DNA from 2 places in the Streptomyces sp. P13-3-3 genome. Region 1 is predicted to be linked to the other one. Evidence: riboswitches for the same ligand, from Rfam matches in the RefSeq annotation. Region 1 holds a riboswitch; the other holds the start of a gene.
What was found. A riboswitch is a leader RNA that binds a small molecule or an ion and turns the genes downstream of it on or off. The one in region 1 is predicted to bind cyclic di-AMP.
Positions count from the first base shown of each region.

Region 2: linked by a shared signal. The riboswitch ahead of ACQZOG_RS01370 (M23 family metallopeptidase) and the one ahead of ACQZOG_RS22785 (M23 family metallopeptidase) in region 1 are both predicted to bind cyclic di-AMP.

Region 1 is NZ_CP192228.1:4,987,358-4,998,100, reverse strand. It holds gene ACQZOG_RS22810 (alkaline phosphatase family protein) at 1-657, opposite strand, end outside; gene ACQZOG_RS22805 (DUF5998 family protein) at 657-1,241, opposite strand; gene ACQZOG_RS22800 (GNAT family N-acetyltransferase) at 1,293-4,202, opposite strand; gene ACQZOG_RS22795 (HPr family phosphocarrier protein) at 4,379-4,660, shown strand; gene ACQZOG_RS22790 (GntR family transcriptional regulator) at 4,796-5,500, opposite strand; gene ACQZOG_RS22785 (M23 family metallopeptidase) at 5,701-6,474, opposite strand; cyclic di-AMP (ydaO/yuaA leader) riboswitch at 6,487-6,652, opposite strand; gene ACQZOG_RS22780 (M16 family metallopeptidase) at 6,856-8,244, opposite strand; gene ACQZOG_RS22775 (M16 family metallopeptidase) at 8,241-9,623, opposite strand; gene ACQZOG_RS22770 (DNA gyrase/topoisomerase IV subunit A) at 10,359-10,743, shown strand, end outside.
Region 2 is NZ_CP192228.1:279,845-290,587, reverse strand. It holds gene lhgO (L-2-hydroxyglutarate oxidase) at 1-1,126, shown strand, start outside; gene trmB (tRNA (guanosine(46)-N7)-methyltransferase TrmB) at 1,214-2,050, shown strand; gene ACQZOG_RS01375 (PrsW family intramembrane metalloprotease) at 2,111-3,436, shown strand; gene ACQZOG_RS01370 (M23 family metallopeptidase) at 3,540-4,559, opposite strand; cyclic di-AMP (ydaO/yuaA leader) riboswitch at 4,572-4,729, opposite strand; tRNA gene ACQZOG_RS01365 (tRNA-Met) at 5,056-5,129, opposite strand; gene ACQZOG_RS01360 (dihydrofolate reductase family protein) at 5,194-6,327, opposite strand; gene ACQZOG_RS01355 (response regulator) at 6,414-7,073, opposite strand; gene ACQZOG_RS01350 (HAMP domain-containing sensor histidine kinase) at 7,104-8,153, opposite strand; gene ACQZOG_RS01345 (DUF3040 domain-containing protein) at 8,545-8,835, shown strand; tRNA gene ACQZOG_RS01340 (tRNA-Lys) at 8,930-9,002, opposite strand; gene ACQZOG_RS01335 (DEAD/DEAH box helicase) at 9,156-10,743, opposite strand, start outside.

The DNA.
Region 1 (10,743 bases):
CAGTTGCTCGGCGGCGGTGTCCATGCGGTCCTCGCCGGACAGCCGCCCCTGGAAGGTGCCGCCGCTCAGCGCGACCTTGGTCAACGGGGTGTTGGCGAAGGTCGGGGAGGACACCTGCGCGGCGTGCACGCCCGCGCGGTGCGCCAGCTCGAACACCGTCGGGTACGGCTGCCAGGCGCCCGGCGGGGTCCAGGGCTGCCAGCGCAGCTGGTTCATCAGCTCGCCGGTGTCCGGGTCGCGCACGGTGTAGCCGGGCAGGCCGTGGGCGCCCGGGGGCAGGCCGGTGCCGACGGAGGCGAGGGAGGTCGCGGTGGTCGCCGGGTAGCCGGCGGTGATCGGGCGTCCGGTGCCGCCGCGCGAGGCGGACAGCAGGGACGTCAGGAACGGCGCCTCCTCCGGGTGGGCCTTGAGCTGCTCCCAGCCGAGGCCGTCGATGAGGAAGACGCAGTTGCGGTCGGCGGGGGTGAGCTCGCCGATGCCCGCGGTCATGCCGGGGACGCCGAGGCCGGCGGCGAGGGTGGGCAGCAGGTCGGCCAGGGAGCCGGTGCCGTAGGCCGGGACGGGCGCGGAGCCGACGGGGAGGGGCTCCGGGTGGGTGTCCCAGACGTCGGGCGCCAGGTGTCCCCGGTCGTGGGCGGCGGGCGGAGGGTGAGCCATCAGCGCAGGTCCGCGGTCGCCTCGGACAGGGCCTGGGCGAAGGTGAGCGCCTGGCGCACGGTCTCCGGGCCGTCGCCGGCCTCGCTGACGCGCAGGCTCAGGTCGTCGGCCGTCGAGCTGCCCGTGTAGCCGTGGTCGGCCTCGCAGTCGGGGTCGCCGCAGGCGGCCGGCTCCAGGTCGATGCGGGAGACCGCGCCCCAGCCGATGGTGAGCACGATCTCGCGCGGCAGCGTGCCCGGCTTGTACGACTCCGGGTTGGCGACCACGCGGCTGACCACGATCGACGAGATCCGGCCGAGCTTGACCGACTCGGTGGACGTGGTGGCGTAGGGGGCCGGGGACGTGCTGTCCGCGGCCTGCTCGTCGGTGTGGCTGACGATGAAGCGGTTGGCGGTGAGGACGAGCACGGTCACGTGCCGCCGCACCTCGTTCTGGTCGAACGTCGTCTCCTGGTGGACCAGATACGACCGGACGGGCTCGCCGCCCACGGCGGCCTCCACCGCCTCGGCCACGAGGGCCGGGTAGTAGCCGCTGCGCTCGATCGCCGCCCGCAGCCCCTGGGTCGTCGTACTGGTCTTGGCCATGTGGCCCATCCTACGGGTGGCCACCGACTGCGAGGCACCGCTCGCCCCGGGTCAGTACGCGGGGAGCGTCCGGGGCCCGAGGTCGTCCCGGGCGGGCGGCGGCGCGAGACGTACGGAGGCGCCGAGGACGCTGACGCCGTGCGGGGCGACGACGACCGGCTCCAGGGTGACCGCGACGACCTCCGGGTGGTCGTGGACCAGGCGGGACACCCGCAGCATCAGCTCCTCCAGCGCGGGGGTGTCGACGGGCGCCGAGCCGCGCCAGCCGAACAGCAGCGGGGCCGTGCGGATCGACCGGACCAGCGAGGTGGCGTCCCGGTCGGTGACCGGGATCAGGCGGTGAGCCATGTCGCCGAGCAGCTGGGAGGCGGCCCCCGCGAGCCCGAACGACAGCACGGCGCCGGCCGCGGGGTCGATGACCGCGCGGACCACGGTGTCCACCCCGCGGGGAGCCATGCGCTGCACCACGGGGCGCAGCTCCTCCGGGCTGCCGAACAGCTCGGTGAGCTCGGCGTACGCCCGGCGCAACTGCTCCTCGTCGGCGAGGTCGAGGCGGACGCCGCCCAGGTCGGCGCGGTGCCTGAGGTGCGGGGCGGTCGCCTTGAGGGCGACCGGGTGACCGAGGGCGCGGGCGGCCTCGGCGGCGGCGTCGGGGGTGGGCGCGGGCAGCGCGCGGTGGACGTGGACGCCGTAGGCGGCGAGCAGTTCGCAGGTGGCGTCGGTGGTGAGGGACAGGCCCTGGCCGCGGGCGAGCAGCCCGTCGATGAGGGTGGCGGCGCCCCGCTCGTCGATGTCCTCGTACTCGGGCACCTTGCCGGGCTCGGCCGCGTCCCGCCGCCACTGCCCGTACGCCACGGCCTGCGCGAGCGCCCGGACGGCGCGCTCGGCTGCGGGGTAGGCGGGGAGGGGGTGGGTGCCCTCGGGGGGTGCGTCGTCGGGGCGTGCGTCCTCGGGGCGTGCGTCCTCAGGGGACGGTGCAGGCGCGCCCTTGTCGTCCGCCGTGGCGCCCTCGTCCGCCGTCGGGCGGGGTTCCGCGCGCTCCCCCGTGCGGGGGGCCGGGTCGGGGCCGGAGGCGGCGCCGGGCTGGGGCGCGGTGCTCGTCGCGGCGGACAGCGCCTCCGCGAGGCCGCCCAGCTCGACGTGGACGACGAGGACCGGCTTGGTGGGCCGCTCGGCGGCGGCCGAGCGCAGCGCCTCCGCCAGGGCCGCGTCACCGACCGAGCCCTCGCCCACCGAGGGGATGGCGGTCACGACGACGGCGTCGGAGGAGTCGTCGGCCAGCGCGCGGGAGAGCGCGGCGTGGAAGTCGGCCGCGGAGGCGGCGGTGGTGAGGTCCTGCGGCGGATGCGGGCGCAGCCCCTCGGCGAGGCAGGCGTCGTAGGTGAGCAGGCCCAGGGACTCGGAGTTGCCGAGGATCGCCACCCGGGGTCCGGCGGGGAGGGGCTGGCGGGCGAGCAGCAGGCCCGCGTCGACCAGGTCGGTGATGGTGTCCACGCGGATCACCCCGGCCTGGCGCAGCAGGGCGGAGACCGTGGCGTGCGGCAGCTGGGTCGCGCGGACGGCATGCCCGCGCGGTCCCGCCCCGTGGCGCGCGCCCTGCACCACGACCAGCGGCTTGGCGGCGGCGGTGCGGCGGGCGAGGCGGGTGAACTTGCGGGGGTTGCCGATGGACTCCAGGTACATCAGGGCGACGTCGGTGTCGGCGTCCTCGTACCAGTACTGCAGGACGTCGTTGCCGGAGACGTCGGCGCGGTTGCCGGAGGAGACGAACGTGGACAGGCCGGTGACGCCGGTGACGCCGCCGCCGCGCCGGTGCAGGCGGGACAGCAGCGCGACGCCGATGGCGCCGGACTGGGCGAACAGGCCGATGCGTCCCGCGCGGGGCATCTCGGGGGCGAGCGAGGCGTTCAGCCGCACCTCGGGCGCGGTGTTGATGACGCCGAAGGAGTTGGGTCCGATGATCCGCATGCCGTAGCTGCGGGCCTGCCGGACCAGGGCGCGCTGGCGGTCCCTGCCCTCGGGGCCGGACTCGGCGTAGCCGGCGGAGACCACGACGAGGCCCTGGACGTCGTGCTCGCCGCACTCGGCGACGACCTCGGGGACCCGTTCGGCGGGCACCGCGACGACCGCCACGTCCACGGGCCCGTCGATGTCGCGCACGGAGCGGAAGGCGGGTACCCCGTCGAGCTCCTTCTGTCCCTCCGGCAGCGCGCCGTTGACGGCGTAGAGGCGGCCGGTGAAGCCGCCGTCGCGGATGTTGCCGAGGATGCTGCGTCCGACACCGCCGGGGGTGCGGCCGGTGCCGATGACGGCGACCGCGCCGGGGGCGAGGAGCCGCTGCACGGAACGGGCCTCCGCGCGCTGCTCGCGCGCGTACTGCACGGCCAGGGAGCGGTCGGTGGGTTCGAGGCCGAACTCCAGGCGGACGACGCCGTCCTCGAAGCTGCGCTTCTGGGTGTACCCGGCGTCGGTGAACACCTTGATCATCTTGGTGTTGGCGGGCAGCACCTCGGCGGCGAACCGACGGATGCCGCGCTCGCGGGCGACGGCGGCGATGTGCTCCAGGAGGGCGGAGGCGACGCCGCGGCCCTGGTGGGCGTCCTGCACCAGGAAGGCGACCTCGGCCTCGTCGGCCTCCGCGCCGGTGGCGGGCCGTCCGCCGGCTCCGATGCGGTCGTAGCGCACGGTGCCGATGAAGTCGTCGCCGACGGTCGCCGCGAGCCCGACCCGGTCGACGAAGTCGTGGTGGGTGAAGCGGTGCACGTCCTTGGCGGACAGCCGTGGGTAGGGCGCGAAGAAGCGGTAGTACTTCGACTCGTCGGACACCTGCTCGTAGAAGCTGACCAGGCGCTCCGCGTCGTCGGCGGTGATGGGGCGGATGCGCGCGGTGCCGCCGTCGCGCAGCACCACGTCGGCCTCCCAGTGGGCGGGGTACTCGTGGCGGTCCGACGAGGTCTGCATGGGCCCCAGAGTACGGCTCGCGTCCGGCGGCGGCGCGAGGCAGTCTGTGGTGGACGACCGCCGGGCCGAGGCCGCGGCCCGGCGGCCCGCGGGGGCGTCCCGGACGCCGCTCCGGGCACGCGCCACGATATGGAAGACTGGTCTAGACAACCCTGAACAGCGAAGGGCAGCAACACATGGCTGAGCGCCGCGTCAACGTCGGCTGGGCCGAGGGTCTCCACGCCCGCCCCGCCTCCATCTTCGTACGGGCCGCCACGGCCGCAGGCGTCCCGGTGACGATCGCCAAGGCCGGGGGCACCCCCGTCAACGCGGCCTCGATGCTGGCCGTCCTGGGCCTCGGCGCCCAGGGTGGTGAGGAGATCGTCCTCGCCTCCGACGCCGAGGGCGCGGACGCCGCCCTCGACCGTCTGGCGAAGCTGGTCTCCGAGGGCCTCGAGGAACTCCCCGAGACCGTCTGAACCGGAATTCGCACGCGACGGCCGTGCGACACGGAAAGGCCCGCCCGGTGATCCGGGCGGGCCTTTCTTTTTCCCATTTCCGGGCAGCAGAAATAGCCCCCGCCATGTGCGCCCTCTTTGTATACGGGATCCGTGTTAATGGCGGAGGCTCGGCATGTTTACGGGATGTTGCGAGTTCCTCACACGGTCCGTGCGGACGGCTCGCTCGGCGCCGGAGCCGAACCGCAGCCGGTGTCCGGAGTTCGCCTGCTCGGTGTGCAGCGCCGTGAGCGACCGCGCCCGTTCGCCGTCGCCGCGCGCCACGGCGTCCACGATCGCGCCGTGCTCCGCCCAGTACGCGACCGGGTCGGGCGGCCCGTCGACCGCGTACATCCAGGCGATCTTGTGCCTGAGCTGGGTCAGCATCGACGTCAGCGCCGGGCTGCCGGAGGCCTGGGCGAGCGTCTCGTGGAACCAGCCGCCCAGCGAGCGCAGGTCGTCGCTGCTGCCCTGACGTGCGCGTTCCTGTCCCAGCCTGACCAGGCCGCGGAGCACCTTGAGATGGGCGTCGGTGCGTCGCTGGGCCGCCCGGGAGGCGCCCAGGGGCTCCAGGAGCTGGCGCATCTCCAGCAGGTCGGCGGCCTCCTGCTCGGTGGGCTCGGCCACGCACGCGCCCGCGTGCCGACGGGTCACCACGAACCCCTCGGCCTCCAGGGTGCGCAGCGCCTCGCGGACGGGGACGCGGGAGACGCCGTAGCGGCGGGCGAGCAGTTCCTCGGTGAGCCGGCCCCCGCGCTCGTAGACACCGGCGACGATGTCGTCCCGGATCGCCGTGCACACCGAGTGCGCGGGAATACGCATGACCGACCTCCGGCTTAATCCCCGTGAAACGTCGACGATTGACGTCCGTTCGTGACTCTATTGCAATCGACGACATTTTCCGACGGCGGACCGGAATCCATACATAATTTTTGGACAGGCGGCGCCCGCGCGGAAGGGTTCGAAAACGGCGAAAGCCCCGGCTCGTGGGAGCCGGGGCCCGGAAGGCGTTAGGACGCGCCTCAGATGTTCACGCCGTGCGACCGGAGGTAGGAGACCGGGTCGAGGTCGGAGCCGTACTCGGCGGACATGCGCGCCTCGAAGTGGAGGTGGGCGCCGGTGACGTTGCCGGTGGCGCCGGACACGCCGATCTGCTGGCCGGCGGTGACCTCCTGCCCCGCCGACACGGAGACGGACGACAGGTGCGCGTACTGGGTGTACGTGCCGTCGTGCATCTTGATGACGACCTGGTTGCCGTACGCGCCGCCCCAGCCGGCCTCGACGACCGTGCCGACGCCGACGGACTGGACGGGGGTGCCGCTCGCGGCGTGGAAGTCGATCCCGGTGTGGCTGCCGGACGACCAGATGGCGCCGCCGCTCTGGTACGCGGTCGACACGTACGAGCCGGGGATCGGGGAGACGAAGGTGTTGAGGCGCTTGCGCTCCGCCTCACGCGCGGCGCGCTCCTTCTCGGCGCGGGCCTTCTCGGCCTCCTCCACCGCGCGCTCCCGGGCCGCCTCCTCGGCGGCCTTGCGCGCGGCCTCCTGGGCCGCCACGCGGGCGGCCTCGTGCTGGGCGGCGGCCTGGGCGTCGACGCGGTCGGCGACCACGTCGCCGAGGGTGACGACGGGGGTGAGGCCGGTCTGTGCCGCGGCCGGTTCGGCGGCGAGCGCGGGGGCCGCGAGGGAGCCGACGACGCCGGTGCCCGCGAGGGCCGCGACGCCCGCGGCGCGGGCGGTGCCGCGCTGGACGCGGCTGGGACGACGGTGCTTCCCGGTGGCGCGGGTGAACGCCATGTACAAGCTGGTCCTTTCCTTCCCTCTCGCCTACCGGGTTAGCTGACGGGTTCGGAGCAGGAAGGTCTCCTACGGACCCCCTCGCGACACGCGCGGGCGTCCGATTCACCCCAGGGACTTCGTGTGGGTCCCCGGCTCCCCTGGCTCGCGCCGTACGGGGACTCGGCGATGACTGTCCGGTGCCGCGGATGCGGCGCACTGCCCGACGAACAGCCCGCACGAAACTAAGCGGGACATCTCGCAATCCTCAAACGGATCCCGGGTTTTGTAGCGCATCCCACAGGGCAGACGGGCAACCTCCGCCCCAATTCGGGCATAAGGGAGCCCCGGTGACGTACCCGTCCACCGGGGCTCCCGCACGCGTGCGTCCCGTCGTCGGCCCTACTCGGCCGGGACGACGGTGACTTCGCCGATCCCCAGCGCCTCCACGGGCGCCTTGATCTGCGCGGCGTCACCGACGAGCACGGTCACCAGACGGTCCACCGGGAAGGCGTTCACGACGGCCGCCGTGGCCTCCACGGTGCCCGTCGCCGCCAACTGCCGGTACAGGTCGGCCTGGTAGTGGTCCGGCAGGTGCTGCTCGACCTGATCGGCCAGGGTGCTCGCGACGGCCGCGGCGGTCTCGTACTTGAGCGGCGCCACGCCCACCAGGTTCTGCACGGCGACGTCACGCTCGTCGTCGGTGAGGCCCTCGGCGGCCAGCGTGCGCAGCACGGTCCACAGGTCGTCCAGCGCGGGGCCGGTGTTGGGGGTGTCGACCGAGCCGCTGATGGCCAGCATCGACGCGCCGGTGCCGTCGGGGGCCGAGCGCAGCACCTGGCCGAACGCCCGTACGCCGTAGGTGTATCCCTTCTCCTCGCGCAGGACGCGGTCCAGACGGGAGGTCAGGGTGCCGCCGAGGCAGTACGTGCCGAGCACCTGCGCGGGCCACACCCGGTCATGGCGGTCCGGGCCGGTACGGCCGAGCAGCAGCTGCGTCTGCACGGCGCCGGGCCGGTCCACGATGACGACGCGGCCGGTGTCGTCCGCCACCACGGGCGGGACGGGCCGCGGCTGCGCCTGGGAGCCCGTCCAGGCGCCCAGGGTGTCGGCGAGCAGCGCGTCCAGGTCGACGCCGGTGAGGTCGCCGACCACCACGGCGGTCGCCGTGGCCGGGCGGACGTGCTTCTCGTAGAAGCCGCGCACGGCCGCGGAGTCGATGCGCTCGACGGTCTCCTCGGTGCCCTGGCGCGGACGGGACATGCGCGCGCTCGCCGGGAACAGCTCCTTGGCGAGCTCCTTCGCGGCGCGGCGGGACGGGTTCGCCAGCTCGTGCGGGATCTCGTCGAGGCGGTTGCGGACCAGCCGCTCGATCTCGCTGTCGGCGAAGGCGGGCGCGCGCAGGGCGTCGGCGACCAGTCCGAGCCCCTTGGCGAGCCGCGAGGCGGGCACCTCCAGGCTGAGGCGGACGCCGGGGTGGTCGGCGTGCGCGTCGAGGGTGGCGCCGCAGCGCTCCAGCTCAGCGGCGAACTCCTCGGCGGAGTGCTTGTCGGTGCCCTCGGAGAAGGCGCGGGCCATGATCGTGGCCACGCCGTCCAGGCCCTCCGGCTCCGCGTCCAGGGGCGCGTCGAGGACCACCTCGACGGCGACGACCTGCTGGCCGGGGCGGTGGCAGCGCAGCACCGTCAGGCCGTTGTCGAGGGCGCCGCGCTCGGGGGCCGGGAAGGCCCAGGGCTTGGCCTCGCCCGCCTGCGGCCGGGGGTGGAACTCCATCGTGGCGAGCTCGGTCACTTCGCCGCCTCCTCGTTCTCGTCGGCGCCGGCTGCGGCGGCTTCCTCGGTGTCGTCGGCGGCGTCACCGGCCGCCGGGGCGACGGGCTCGTAGACGAGCACGGCGCGGTTGTCGGGCCGCAGGCGCGCCTTGGCGACCTCCTGGACCTCCTCGGCCGTCACCTCCAGGACCCGGCTCACGGCGGTCAGGGCGAGCTGCGGGTCGCCGAACAGCACGGCGTAGCGGCACAGTTCGTCGGCGCGGCCGGCGACCGTGCCGAGCCGGTCGAGCCACTCGCGCTCCAGCTGGGCCTGGGCGCGCTCCATCTCCTCGGCGGTGGGGCCCTCCTCGGCGAACCGGGCGAGCTCCTCGTCGATGGCGGCCTCGATCACCGGCACCTCGACGTCGCCGGACGTCTTGACGTCCAGCCAGCCCAGGGACGGCGCCCCGGCCAGCCGCAGCAGGCCGAACCCGGCCGCGACGGCCGTACGGTCGCGGCGCACCAGGCGGTTGTAAATCCGCGAGGACTCGCCGCCGCCGAGGACGGTGAGCGCCAGGTCCGCGGCGTCGCTCGCGCGCGTGCCGTCCTCCGGGAGCCGGTAGGCGGCCATCAGCGCCCGCGCGGGGACCTCCTCCTCGACGACCTCGCGCAGTTCCTCCCCGATGATGTCGGGCAGCGAGCCGTCGCGCGGGGCGGGCTTGCCGTCGTGCGACGGGATGGAGCCGAAGTACTTCTCGATCCAGGCGAGCGTCTGCTCGGGGTCGATGTCGCCGACCACGGACAGCACCGCGTTGTTCGGCGCGTAGTACGTGCGGAAGAACTGGCGGGCGTCCTCCAGGGTCGCCGCGTCCAGGTCCGCCATCGACCCGATCGGGGTGTGGTGGTAGGGGTGGCCCTCCGGGTAGGAGAGGGCGGTCAGCTTCTCGAACGCCGTGCCGTAGGGGACGTTGTCGTAGCGCTGACGGCGCTCGTTCTTCACCACGTCCCGCTGGTTCTCCATGGACTCCTCGTCCAGGGCGGTCAGCAGGGAGCCCATGCGGTCGGCCTCCAGCCAGAGGGCGAGCTCCAGCTGGTGGGCGGGCATGGTCTCGAAGTAGTTGGTCCGCTCGAAGCTGGTGGTGCCGTTGAGCGAGCCGCCGGCGCCCTGCACCAGTTCGAAGTGGCCGTTCCCCTTCACCTGGGCGGAGCCCTGGAACATCAGGTGCTCGAAAAGGTGAGCCAGGCCGGTACGGCCCTTGACCTCGTGCCGTGAGCCCACGTCGTACCAGAGGCACACCGCCGCGACCGGGGTCAGGTGGTCCTCGGAGAGCACCACGCGCAGGCCGTTGGCCAGGCGGTGTTCGGTCGCTGTCAGGCCCCCGGAGCCTGCCTGGGCTGTGGCCGTGTGACCCATGGGCATGTACGTCCCTTCGATCGCGGAGGCGGTCGTCGTCGACACCGCCGTTTCTGCCGGTCCTGCCACTGTATGCAAGCGTGCGGACAGCCGGTGGAGTTCCCGGACCGGGCCGCTACGCCGAGAGCGAGAACCTGGTGGGGCGGGTGGTGTGAGGGGTGCGGGAGGTGTGGGAAGCGCACGGCGCGTGACGGGGGGTGTGCGCCGGGTCGCTCCCTGGGGTGCGCCGTCGTGCGCTGTCGGGGTGCGGGCGGGTGGGGGTGTGCGCCGGGGTGAGCCGCGGAGGGGGCGAGCCGTGCGCACGCGGGGGCGGTGCCGGCCCGGGGTGACCCGGCCGGGAGGTGGATGCGGTCTGCGGGGTGACCCCGCCGACGGGGTTGGGCGCGGTCCGCGGGGCAGGCGCGGGGGCTGCGGGGCGACCTCGCCGCGGGGTGGACGCGGTCCGCGGGGCAGGCGCGCGGGGGGGCCGCGGGCGACCTCGCCGAGGGGTGGACGCGCTCTGCGGTGCCGGCGCGCGGAGGGGTGGTGGCGGTCCGCGGGGCAGGCGCGCGGAGGGGTGGACGCGGGCCGTGGGGCGACCCCGCGACGTGCGCGGCGACGGAGCCGCGTAGCCTGCTCGCGCCGCCGTACCGTGCCGAACCGGGCGGCAGGACCCGGGTCCTGGTCCCGCCCTGTCAGTGCGAAGGTCCACAATGGTCCGCGTCAGATCCTGTCCCACGCGTCAGCAAGGAGCCGGCAGCGATGGCCCGCCGCAGCACGAAGACCCCGCCGCCCGACGACCCGTACGAGGAGAAGATCCTCGACATCGACGTCGTCGACGAGATGCAGGGCTCCTTCCTCGAGTACGCGTACTCGGTCATCTACTCCCGCGCCCTGCCCGACGCGCGTGACGGTCTCAAGCCGGTGCACCGCCGCATCGTCTACCAGATGAACGAGATGGGCCTGCGCCCCGAGCGCGGTTACGTCAAGTGCGCGCGCGTGGTGGGCGAGGTGATGGGAAAGCTGCACCCGCACGGCGACGCGTCGATCTACGACGCCCTCGTCCGCATGGCGCAGCCGTTCTCCATGCGCCTGCCCCTGGTGGACGGCCACGGCAACTTCGGCTCGCTGGGCAACGACGACCCGC
Region 2 (10,743 bases), 4.7 Mb from region 1:
CCCGGGCACGCGGGTGACCGTGCTGGAGAAGGAGCAGGGCACGGCCCGGCACCAGACGGGACGCAACAGCGGGGTGGTCCACAGCGGCATCTACTACCGCCCCGGCTCCCTGAAGGCGCGGTACGCGGTGTCGGGCGCGGCCGAGATGGTCAAGTTCTGCGCCGAGTACGACATCCCGCACGCGGTGACGGGCAAGCTGATCGTCGCCACGGAGCGCGAGGAGCTGCCCCGGCTGCACGCCCTGGTGCAGCGCGGCCGGGAGAACGGCCTGTCGGTGCGCGAGCTGTGCGGCGCGCAGATCGCCGAGTACGAGCCGGAGGTCCAGGGCCTGGCCGCGATCCATGTCGGCACCACCGGCATCTGCGACTACGGCGCGGTGGCCCGCCGGCTCGCGGAGGCGTCCGGGGCGGACGTGCGGCACGGCGCGGAGGTGGTCCGGATCGACCGCCGGCCCGACCGGGGCGTGGCCGTGCTGACGGCCGCCGGCGACATCGTGCGCGCCCGCACGCTGGTGAACTGCGCGGGGCTGCACTGCGACCGGATCGCGCTGCTCACGGGCGACGAGCCCGGCGCCCGCATCGTGCCGTTCCGCGGGGAGTACTACGAGCTGGCCCGCCCCGAGCTCGTGCGCGGCCTGGTATACCCGGTGCCGGACCCGGCGTTCCCCTTCCTCGGCGTCCACCTCACCCGGGGCACGGACGACGGGGTGCACGTGGGGCCGAACGCGGTCCCGGCGCTGGCCCGCGAGGGGTACGACTGGCGGACGGTGCGGCCGCGCGAGCTGGGCGCGACCCTGGCCTGGCCGGGCTCCTGGCAGCTGGCCCGCCGCCACTGGCGGTACGGCGCCGGGGAGCTGCACCGCTCGCTGTCCAAGCCGGCCTTCGCGCGGGCCGTGCGCCGGCTGCTGCCCGCCGTGCGGGACGAGGACCTGGTGCCGACGGCGGCCGGGGTGCGGGCGCAGGCGGTGCTGCGCGACGGCACGCTGGTCGACGACTTCCTGATCCGGGAGGCGCCCCGCGCGGTGCACGTGCTGAACGCCCCCTCGCCCGCCGCGACCGCCTCGCTGCCGATCGGCCGGGAGATCGCCCGCCGGACGCTGGCCGGCCTCGCCGAGAGCGAGCGGTGAGTACGCGTGACGGGCGCGGCCGTCGGGCGGCCGGGCGGCCGGGCGCGCCGTCCCCGTAAAATCGAGGGCACTGTGTCTGATTCCGCGATGAGCACCCCCGAAGCACCGCACGCCGAGCGGACCGCCGGCGAGCCGGCCCCCCGCGCCCGCGCGAAGGGGGAGCCGCGCTTCCCCGACGGCCCGAAGGCCGACCCCGCCGGGTCGCACTTCGAACGCCGGATCCGCAGCTTCCAGCCCCGCCGCAGCCGCGTCACCGCGGGCCAGGCGGACGCGCTGCAGCGGCTGTGGCCGGTGTGGGGGCTCGACATCGACGGCAGCCGCCGGCTGGACCTGGCCGAGCTGTTCGGGAACGGCCGGCCGGTCGTCCTGGAGATCGGCTTCGGCATGGGCGAGGCCACCGCGGAGATGGCCGCCGCCGACCCGGACACGAACATCCTCGCCGTCGACGTCCACACCCCCGGCCAGGGGCATCTGCTGCACCTCGCCGAGGAGCGCGGCCTGACCAACGTGCGCGTGGCGAACGGCGACGCGATCATCCTGCTGCGCGAGATGCTCGCCCCGGACGCGCTGAGCGGGCTGCGCGTCTTCTTCCCCGACCCGTGGCCGAAGAAGCGGCACCACAAGCGGCGGCTGATCCAGCCGGAGTTCCTCACCCTGGCCGCGTCCCGCCTCGCGCCGGGCGCGACCGTGCACTGCGCCACCGACTGGGAGCCGTACGCGGGGCAGATGCTCGAGGTGCTGACCGCGCACCCGGACTTCGAGAACACCCGGGAGGACGGCGGTTTCGCGCCGCGTCCCGCGTTCCGGCCGCTCACCCGTTTCGAGCGGCAGGGGCTGGACAAGGGTCATGTGGTGAACGACCTGCTCTTCCGCCGCGTACCGCACGACGACCGCGCCGACCGCCCGGACGGGGACACCGTCTGACCTCCCCCGGGGCCCCGCGCCGGCACGCAGCCCTGCCCCTTCCTCGTTAGGGTCGATCCCGTGGCCAGCAGCCCTCCGTACCCGCCGCACCCCGGCGCAGCTCCCGGCAGCACGCTGCGGCACCCGCACTGGTGGCAGCGCCCGGCGGTCCGCTACGGAGCGATGGTCACGCTGCTGGCCCTGTCCGGTCTGGTGATCCTCGCGCTGGTGCGGGAGCAGACGGGCACGCAGGGCTTTCTCGTCGGTCTGGGGCTGGCCGTGCTGCCGGTCCCGCTGCTGCTGGCGGCGTTCCGCTGGCTGGGCCGGGTGGAGCCGGGCCCCTGGCGGAACCTGCTGTTCGCCTTCGCCTGGGGCGCGTGCGCGGCGGCGCTCATCGCGATCGTGGCGAACAGCTTCGCCACCCGGTGGATAGCGACGACCACCGCCGACCCGGCCGGCGCCGACACCCTGGGCGCGACGGTCATAGCGCCGGTCGTGGAGGAGACGGCGAAGGCGGCGGCGGTGCTGCTGCTCTTCCTGTTCCGCAGACGCGACTTCCACGGGATCCTCGACGGCGTGGTGGCGGCCGGGTTCACCGCGACCGGTTTCGCGTTCACCGAGAACGTCCTCTACCTGGGCAACGCCTTCGGCACCGACCAGCTCACCGGCGGCAGCGGCATCGCCTCGGTCACCGCGGCGACCTTCTTCGTGCGCGTCGTCATGTCGCCCTTCGCGCACCCCCTGTTCACCGTGCTCACCGGCATCGGGTTCGGCGCGGCCGCGCTGGCCGCCGACCGCCAGCGGGTGCGGCGCGTCCTCCTCCCCCTCGCCGGGCTGCTCCTCGCGATGGGCATGCACGCCCTGTGGAACGGCTCCGCCACGCTCGGCCAGTTCGGCTTCATCGCGGTGTACGGGGCGTTCATGGTCCCGACGTTCGGGCTGCTGACCTGGCTCGTGGTGTGGACGCGGCAGCGGGAGCTGCGGACCGTGCGCACGGAGCTGCCCGCGTACGCGGTGGCGGGCTGGCTGCGCCCGTCGGAGCCGTTCGCGCTGGGCTCGATGCGGGCGCGGCGCCTCGCCCGTAAGTTCGCCCGCGAGCACGGGGGCAGGCCGGCGGCGCGGGCGGTCTCCCAGTACGAGGTGTACGCGACGCAGCTGGCGTTCCTGCGGCACCGGGGCCGTGCGGGGAAGGCGGGGGCGGACTTCGTGACGCGGGAGCGGGAGCTGCTGCTGGAGCTGTGGCACCGGCGCCAGGCGGCCCGCCCGGCGCTGGAGCACGCGGCCCGCCTCACGGCGCCCCGGGTGCCGTACGGCGCGGGCTGGGCGTACGGGCCGGTCCCGGCGGTGTGGCCGCCGCAGGGGCAGCCGCCGTATCCGGCGTACGGGGAGAACCCCTACCGGCGCTGAGAAGGCCCCGGACACGCGGAACCGGCAGCCCTGACGTCGGGGGGTCGTCGTCGGGGCTGCCGGCGTTCACGGCGTCGGCAGCCGGGAGCCGGCCGCCGGTGGTTCAGATGCTGAGGCCCTTGCCGGCCAGCCAGGCCGCCGGGTCGACGCCGCCGGAGCCGGTGTGGACCTCGAGGTGGAGGTGGGCGCCGGTCACGTTGCCGGTCGCGCCGACGCGGCCGATCACGTCGCCGGTGGCGACCTTCTGGCCGACGCTGACGTTGATCGACGACTGGTGGGCGTACCAGACCTCGGTGCCGTCGTCGAGGGTGAGCACGGTCTTGTAGCCGTACGAGCCGTCCCAGCCGGCGGAGGTGATCGTGCCGGTGTGGACCGCCTTGATCAGGGTGCCGGTGGGCGCGGCGAAGTCGAGGCCGGTGTGGTAGCCGGAGGACCAGTAGGCGCCGGCCTGACCGAAGGTCGAGGTGATGGTGTACGAGGAGGTCGGCAGCGCGTACTGCTTGGCCAGCTCGGCGAGGCGCTCGGCCTCGGCCTTCTTCGCGGCCTCCTCCTCCGCCTTCTTCTTGGCGGCCTCGGCCTTCTCCTTGGCCTCCTTCTCCGCCTTGGCGGCGGCCTCGGCGGCCTCCTTCTCGGCGGCGGCGAGGGCGGCGGCCTCCGCCTTGCTCTGCGCCTGGCCCTGCTGCTGCTCGACCTGGGCCATGATGCGGGCGCGCAGCGCCTCGCCGGCGTCCGCGCCCTCCTCGGCGCCGGTGTCGGCGGCGGCCATCCTGCCGATGTCGCTGAGGGGGGTGCTGGATCCCTTGGGCGTTTCCTCGTCGGAGATGAGGGAACCCACGTGGGGAAGGTCGGGGATGGAGATGGAGACGGGCGGCTTGCCGGTCTGGGCGCTGGCCATGCCGCCGGCGCCGACGGCGGCTATGACGCCGACGCCGAGGACGGTGGAGCTGCGGGCGAGTCCGCCTCCGCGCTGCTTGGCGACGCGGTGCCGGCCACGCACGGGCCGCACGGACTCCGCGGTGGGGTTCCACTCCTCGAAGGGGCCCTCTTCGGCGCCGGGGGCGCCGTACGCGAAGGTGTCGTTCGGCTTGAACGGGGCCTCGGGGGCAGGCGGGTTGGACGCCACGTGGGCGCGCTCCTTTCCTTCCGTCTTCGCCTACCGGGTTAGCTGACGGGTTCGGAGCGGGAAGGTCTCCTACGCGCGTATACGAACCGTGCCTCCACGGCGGTATCCGCCCGATTCACCCCATGGTGGTGGTTCCCCGGTTCCCTTGCGGGATTCGGCGCGTGCGCACGGAGCCGCCTTCTGTGACGGCTGGGACGACCGCGCTGCGTTATCGAACGTTAATAGACGCGGGGGCCGGATTCCAAGCCGTTCCTCTTGATCGTTAACGATTTCCGCGTGGACTTAAGCGCCACGAGCGGGCGAAAACGGGCGAGTTGACTGCGCCTCGGACGACCGGCCGAACCTGACGGTTCGTCAGTTGTTATGCGCTGCGGCGCCGTTCGCTCACTGTGCGCGAAAGGCGAGGTGGAGGACGCGTGAAGGGGCGGGCAACGAGCGCCGTCATGGAAAGCACCGAGGGCCGGAACCCTTTCGGATTCCGGCCCTCGGCCTTCAGTAGCGGGGACAGGATTTGAACCTGCGACCTCTGGGTTATGAGCCCAGCGAGCTACCGAGCTGCTCCACCCCGCGTCGGTAAACACGAGTGTACGGCATCCACGGGGTTCGATGCACATCGCTTCCCCGGCGGGCGCGATCAGCCGCCCAGCAGGTGCGCGTTCGGCGCCTTCGCGCGCTGCTCGAACTCCGGCAGCACCAGCACCGTGGCGCCCCCGTCCGCCAGGACGGCGCTGCCGTCGGCGTCCGTCACGAAGGTGTCCGGCTCCCGCCAGGCCGTGACCACCCGGCGCACCCCCGCGTCCAGGATCAGCCGCGCGCAGGGTGCCGGACGGGACGCGCGGCGGGCGCACGGCTCCAGGCTGGAGTAGACGGTGGCGCCGGCCAGCCGCGGGTCGGCGGGGTCGGCCTTGGCGAGCGCGGCCTCCTCCGCGTGCACCACCGGGTCGTCGCCCTCCCGGGAGTGGCCCCGCGCCAGCTCGGTCCCGTCGGCGGCGACCACGACCGCGCCGACGCTGAACGCGGTCTCGGAGGGCGGGCACTGTCCGGCCAGGTCGCAGGCGAGGGCGAGCCAGTGACGGTCAGCGGCGGACGGCAGCGCGCCGGTGCCGGGCGCGGTGGGTTCGTAGCGCGTCAGGACGACGTCGCCGACGGGCCGGGTCTCCACCAGGCGCAGCCGCCCGCCCTGGTAGGAGCCGGGGCCGAACAGGCGGGGGGCGTCCGGGTCGCCGACGAACAGCGGGGCGAGGACGAGCTGGAGCTCGTCGGCGAGGCCTTCGGTCGTCAGCTGGGTGTGGATCCGCCCGCCGCCCTCCACCATCAGCCGCCGCACCCCGCGCACGTCGTGCAGGTGCTCCAGCAGCGGCCGCCACTCCACGGTGTCGCCGAGCGGCACCACGTCGGCGGCGATGCCCAGGGCTCGGGCGCGTTCGGCACCCTTGCCGGTGGTGTAGAGGACCTTCTCGCCGCCGGTGTGCCAGAAGCGGGCCGCAGGGTCCAGGTCCCCGGAGCCGCTCACCGTGACCTTCAGCGGGTACTCGGGCAGGCCGTCGGCGACCCGGGCGGCGCGCCGCTCGGGCGAGTTGACCAGCAGCCGGGGGTTGTCGGCGCGGATCGTGCCCGCGCCGACCAGGATGGCGTCCACCGACGCCCGGACCTCGTCGACCCGGTCGAAGTCGGCCGGGCTCGACAGCAGCAGCCGCTCCGGGCCGGTGTCGTCCAGGTAGCCGTCGAGGGAGACGGCGGCGGACAGCAGGACGTACGGGTACGGCATCGGCGGGCTCTCCCGGGTGCGGGCGGCGGCGGGACCGCTGCGCGGTCCGGCTCCAGTCTGGCAACCCGTGCCGCCGGGGGCAGAGGTCAGGGCTCGATCAGGCCGACCCGGATGGCGTACCGGGTGAGCTCAAGGCGGTCCCTCAGGCCCAGCTTGGCGAGCAGGTTGGCGCGGTGCCGCTCCACCGTCTTGGGGCTGATCACCAGCATGTCCGCGATCTGCTGCGAGGTGTGGCCCTCGGCGACGAGCTTGAGGATCTGCTCCTCGCGGTCCGTGATGGCCTTCGCGGGCAGGGAGCGGCCCTCCCGCGCGAGGTCGAGGTAATTGTGGATGAGCGCGTTGACCGCCCCCGGGTAGAGGAAGGGCTCGCCCCGCATGGTGGCGTGACAGGCCTCCACGAGGTCGCGGTCGGCGACCGACTTGAGGACGTAGCCGGAAGCTCCGGCGGCCAGCGCCTCGAAGAAGAACTGCTCGTTGTCGTACATGGTCAGCACGAGGATCCGGGTCTCCGGCAGGGTGCGGGAGAGCTCACGGGCCGCCTGCAGGCCGGTCAGGCGCGGCATGGCGATGTCGAGGATGGCCAGGTCGGGGCGGTGCTCCCGGGCCAGTTCGAGGGCTTCGGCGCCGTCGGCGGCCTCCGCCACCACGGTCAGGTCCGGTTCGCCGTCCAGGATGAGACGGACCCCTCGGCGGACCAGCGCGTGGTCGTCGGCGAGGAGGATGCGGGTGGGGGAGGCGTCTGTCATGGTTCGGCGTTTCCGGTCGGGGGGCGTCGGTCACGGGGGCGGCGCGTGCGCGGGCGCGGAGCGGCGCACGACGGCCGGGATGGTCGAGGGAACGGACTTCCGCTCGGGTCGTACGGGGACGAGGACGTGCGCGGGGAAACGCGCGGGCACGGGCACGGCGAGCCGCAGCTCGGTGCCGCCGCCGTCCGCCCGGGGCTCCACGGTCAGCTCGGCGCCCACCAGCAGCGCCCGCTCCCGCATGCCGCGGATGCCGGCTCCCTCGTCGGCTCCGGCGATGCCGCGGCCGTCGTCGCGGACCCGCAGCTCGACCCCGCCCGGCGTGCGGCGCAACGCCAGCTCGGCACGGCGCGCCCCCGCGTGCCGCACGACGTTGGTGAGGCCCTCCTGGGCGACCCGGTAGAGCACCAGCTCCGACTCCCGGTCCAGCTCGGGCAGGTCGGGATCGAGGCAGTGCTGGACGGTCAGCCCGGGCCCGCCGAACTCGGTGGCGAGCGCCTTCAGCGCGCTGGCCAGGCCCAGCTCGTCCAGCACGCCGGGGCGCAGCCGGCGGGCGATCCGCCGGATCTCCTCCAGGGAGGCGCGGGTGGTCTCCTGCACCTGGCGCAGCTCGTCGCCGAGCTCGGCGGGGGCGTGGTCGGCGGCCCGCTTGAGCTGGAGCAGCACGGCGGTCAGCGACTGGCCGACCTCGTCGTGCAGCTCACGGGCGATACGGCGGCGCTCCGCCTCCTGCGCGGACAGGGCCCGCGCGCTGCTGGTGGCCCGCTCGTCCTCCAGCCGGTCCAGCATCGTGTTGTACGTGGTGATCAGCTCGGCGATCTCCCCGCGCCCGTCGACCGCGGTCCGGTGCCCCGGGCGGAGCAGGTCCGTGGTGTTCATGGCGCGGGTGAGGCGCTGCAGCGGCGCGAGTCCGACGCGCAGCAGCAGCGCGTTGGCCACGAGCATGGCGGCCAGGCCCACGGTGAGCACCGCGGCCTCGGTGAGCAGCACCGGCGTGGACACGGTGACGGGTCCGAGGAGCAGGGCGGTGGCGACGATCAGCACGACGGCGTTCAGCAGGAAGATGCGCCAGAACAGAGGCACCCGGTTCCGCCTCCTCGCCGTCGTATGCTCAAGGCCCCGACGGCCCGCGGCCGGGGGCGCGGCGCGGGCCGTCACCGTCCAGCCTCCGCCCATGACCGGGCGGGCGCCATCGGTGACAGTCCCCATTTTCCCGGCGTGTGCGGACCCCTGCCCACGCTCGTGTGCGTGCCGGTCCCCCCTGGAGTTGGGGGGCGCGACGGATGGCTCGGGCCGTGCGCCCCGGGAGACGCTGGAGGCACCGTACCGGGCGGGTGACGACCTCGGCAGACGGGCAAACTCCTGGATATCGGCCCGAGTTCACGGCATGCCGGCGGTTCGCGCACGTCCCGGTGTCCGGAGCGACGGCCGTCGACGGTGTGACCGGACGGCCACCCCCTGGGAAGGAGGAGCCGTGCCCCAGTCCGACGACGACCGCCTGGTCGATCTCGCGGCCCGACTCGAGCACGAGGACCCCCGTTTCGCCCGTTCCCTCGCTGCCGGCCGCCCGACCCGCCCGCGCGAGTACCGGCGGACCAGCGCCTGGTGGGTGCTGATCGCGGGGCTGGGCATGCTGGTCGCGGGCATCGTCGTGCCCGACGGGCTGCTGATCGCGGCCGGCCTGGTGACCAGCGGTATCGGCGTGCAGCTCATCGACCCCTACGAGCGGCCGGGCGACGACGTCCGGCGCCCGTCCCCGCGCTGAGCCGCCCCTTCCGGAGAACACGAACGGCGCTCGTACCGGCCTGGCCGGTGCGAGCGCCGTTCGCCGCGTCGGGGGGTTCCCCTCCGGCGGGAGGTAGGCCCTGTGGGACTCGAACCCACAACCAATGGATTAAAAGTCCACTGCTCTGCCAATTGAGCTAAGGGCCCTTGGCGATGTTGCCTCCCCGAGCATAGCCGGACGTGGCCGGGGAGCCGATCGGGTATCGGCAGGCGCGTGGCGGCCGGAGGGGGCACACATGCGCGAGGGCCCGCGCGACGGGTGTCGCGCGGGCCCTCGGCGGTCGGTCCGGTGAGGCGGTGTCAGCCGTTGCGCTTCCAGCGCGGCTTGTCCTCGCGGCGCTGGAACGAGCCGCCGCCGCGGTGGTCGTCACGACGGCCGTAGGGGCGGTCGTGGCCGCCGGAGCGGAAGCCCGGGCGGTCGCCCTGACGGTCGCGGTTGAACGGGCGGTCGCTGCCCCGGTGGCCGGGACGGTCGTCACGGCGGAAGCCGCCGCGGTCGCCGCCGTCACGGCGCTCGAAGGAACGGCCACCGCGGTCGCCGCGGTCGTCACGGCGGTCGAAGGAACGGCCGCCACGGTCGTCACGGCGGTCGTCGCGACGGAAGCCGCCACGGTCACCACGGTCACGGTTGAAGCCGCCACGGTCACCACGGTCGTCACGGCGGAACCCGCCGCGGTCGCCGCGGTCGTCACGGCGCTCGAAGGAACGGCCGCCACGGTCGTCACGGCGGTCGTCGCGACGGAAGCCGCCACGGTCACCACGGTCACGGTTGAAGCCGCCACGGTCACCACGGTCGTCACGGCGGAACCCACCACGGTCACCGCGGTCCCCACGGTCGTCGCGGCGGAAGTTGCCACGGTCACCGCGGTCGCCCCGGTCGTCCCGGCGGAAGCCGCCGCGGTCGTCCCGGTCGTCACGCCGCTCACGCCGCTCGTACGGGGCCGAGGCCGCCGGGCGCTCGGTCCGCTCGACGTCCCGCGCGGTCGGCTGCTCCGGCAGCGTCACCTCGGCCTCGGCCACCACGGCGGCCGCCTCGGCGATCACGGCCTGCGGGTCCTCGCCCCGCTCACGCGCGGAGCGGGCCAGCAGCCGGTCGGCCTCCTCACGCAGCTCGGTGGCGCGGCGCTGGGCACGCTCCAGCTCCTTGGTGAGCTGGGCGACCTCGCGCTCGGCCTGCTGCGCGGCGTTGCCGGCCGACTCGGCCTGCACCTCGGTCATGGACCGGGCGCCGGTGATCTCGGCGACCTCCGGGTCGAAGGCCGCGCCGCCCTGGATGATGTGGCGTGTGGCGTCGACGCCCGCGTCTTCCATCAGGCGGAAGATCTGGCGCCGCTGGTGCGGCAGCGACAGGGAGACGACCGTGCCGGTGCGGCCGGCGCGCGCGGTGCGGCCGGCGCGGTGCAGGTAGTCCTTGTGGTCGCCGGCCGGGTCGACGTTCAGCACCAGGTCGATGCCGTCGACGTGGATGCCGCGGGCGGCGACGTCGGTGGCGACCAGGACGTTGACGTAGCCGTCCTTGAAGTCGGCGAGGGTGCGGGTGCGGGCGCCCTGGGTCATGCCGCCGTGCAGCGCGTCGGCCTTCACGCCCGCGTCGCGCAGCTGCTCGGCGACGCGGTCGGCGCCGAGCTGGGTGCGGACGAAGATGATGGTGCGGCCCTTGCGGGAGGCGATGGCCGCGGTGACCGGCGCCTTGTCCTTGGGCTTCACGACGAGGATGTGGTGCGACATGGTCGTCACAGCGCCCTGCGCCGCGTCCACCTCGTGCGACACCGGGGAGTCGAGGTAGCGGTCGACGAGGGTCTTGATCTCGTTCTCCATGGTGGCGGAGAAGAGCATGCGCTGACCGCCCGCCGGGACCTGGTCGAGCAGCTCCGTCACCTCGGGCATG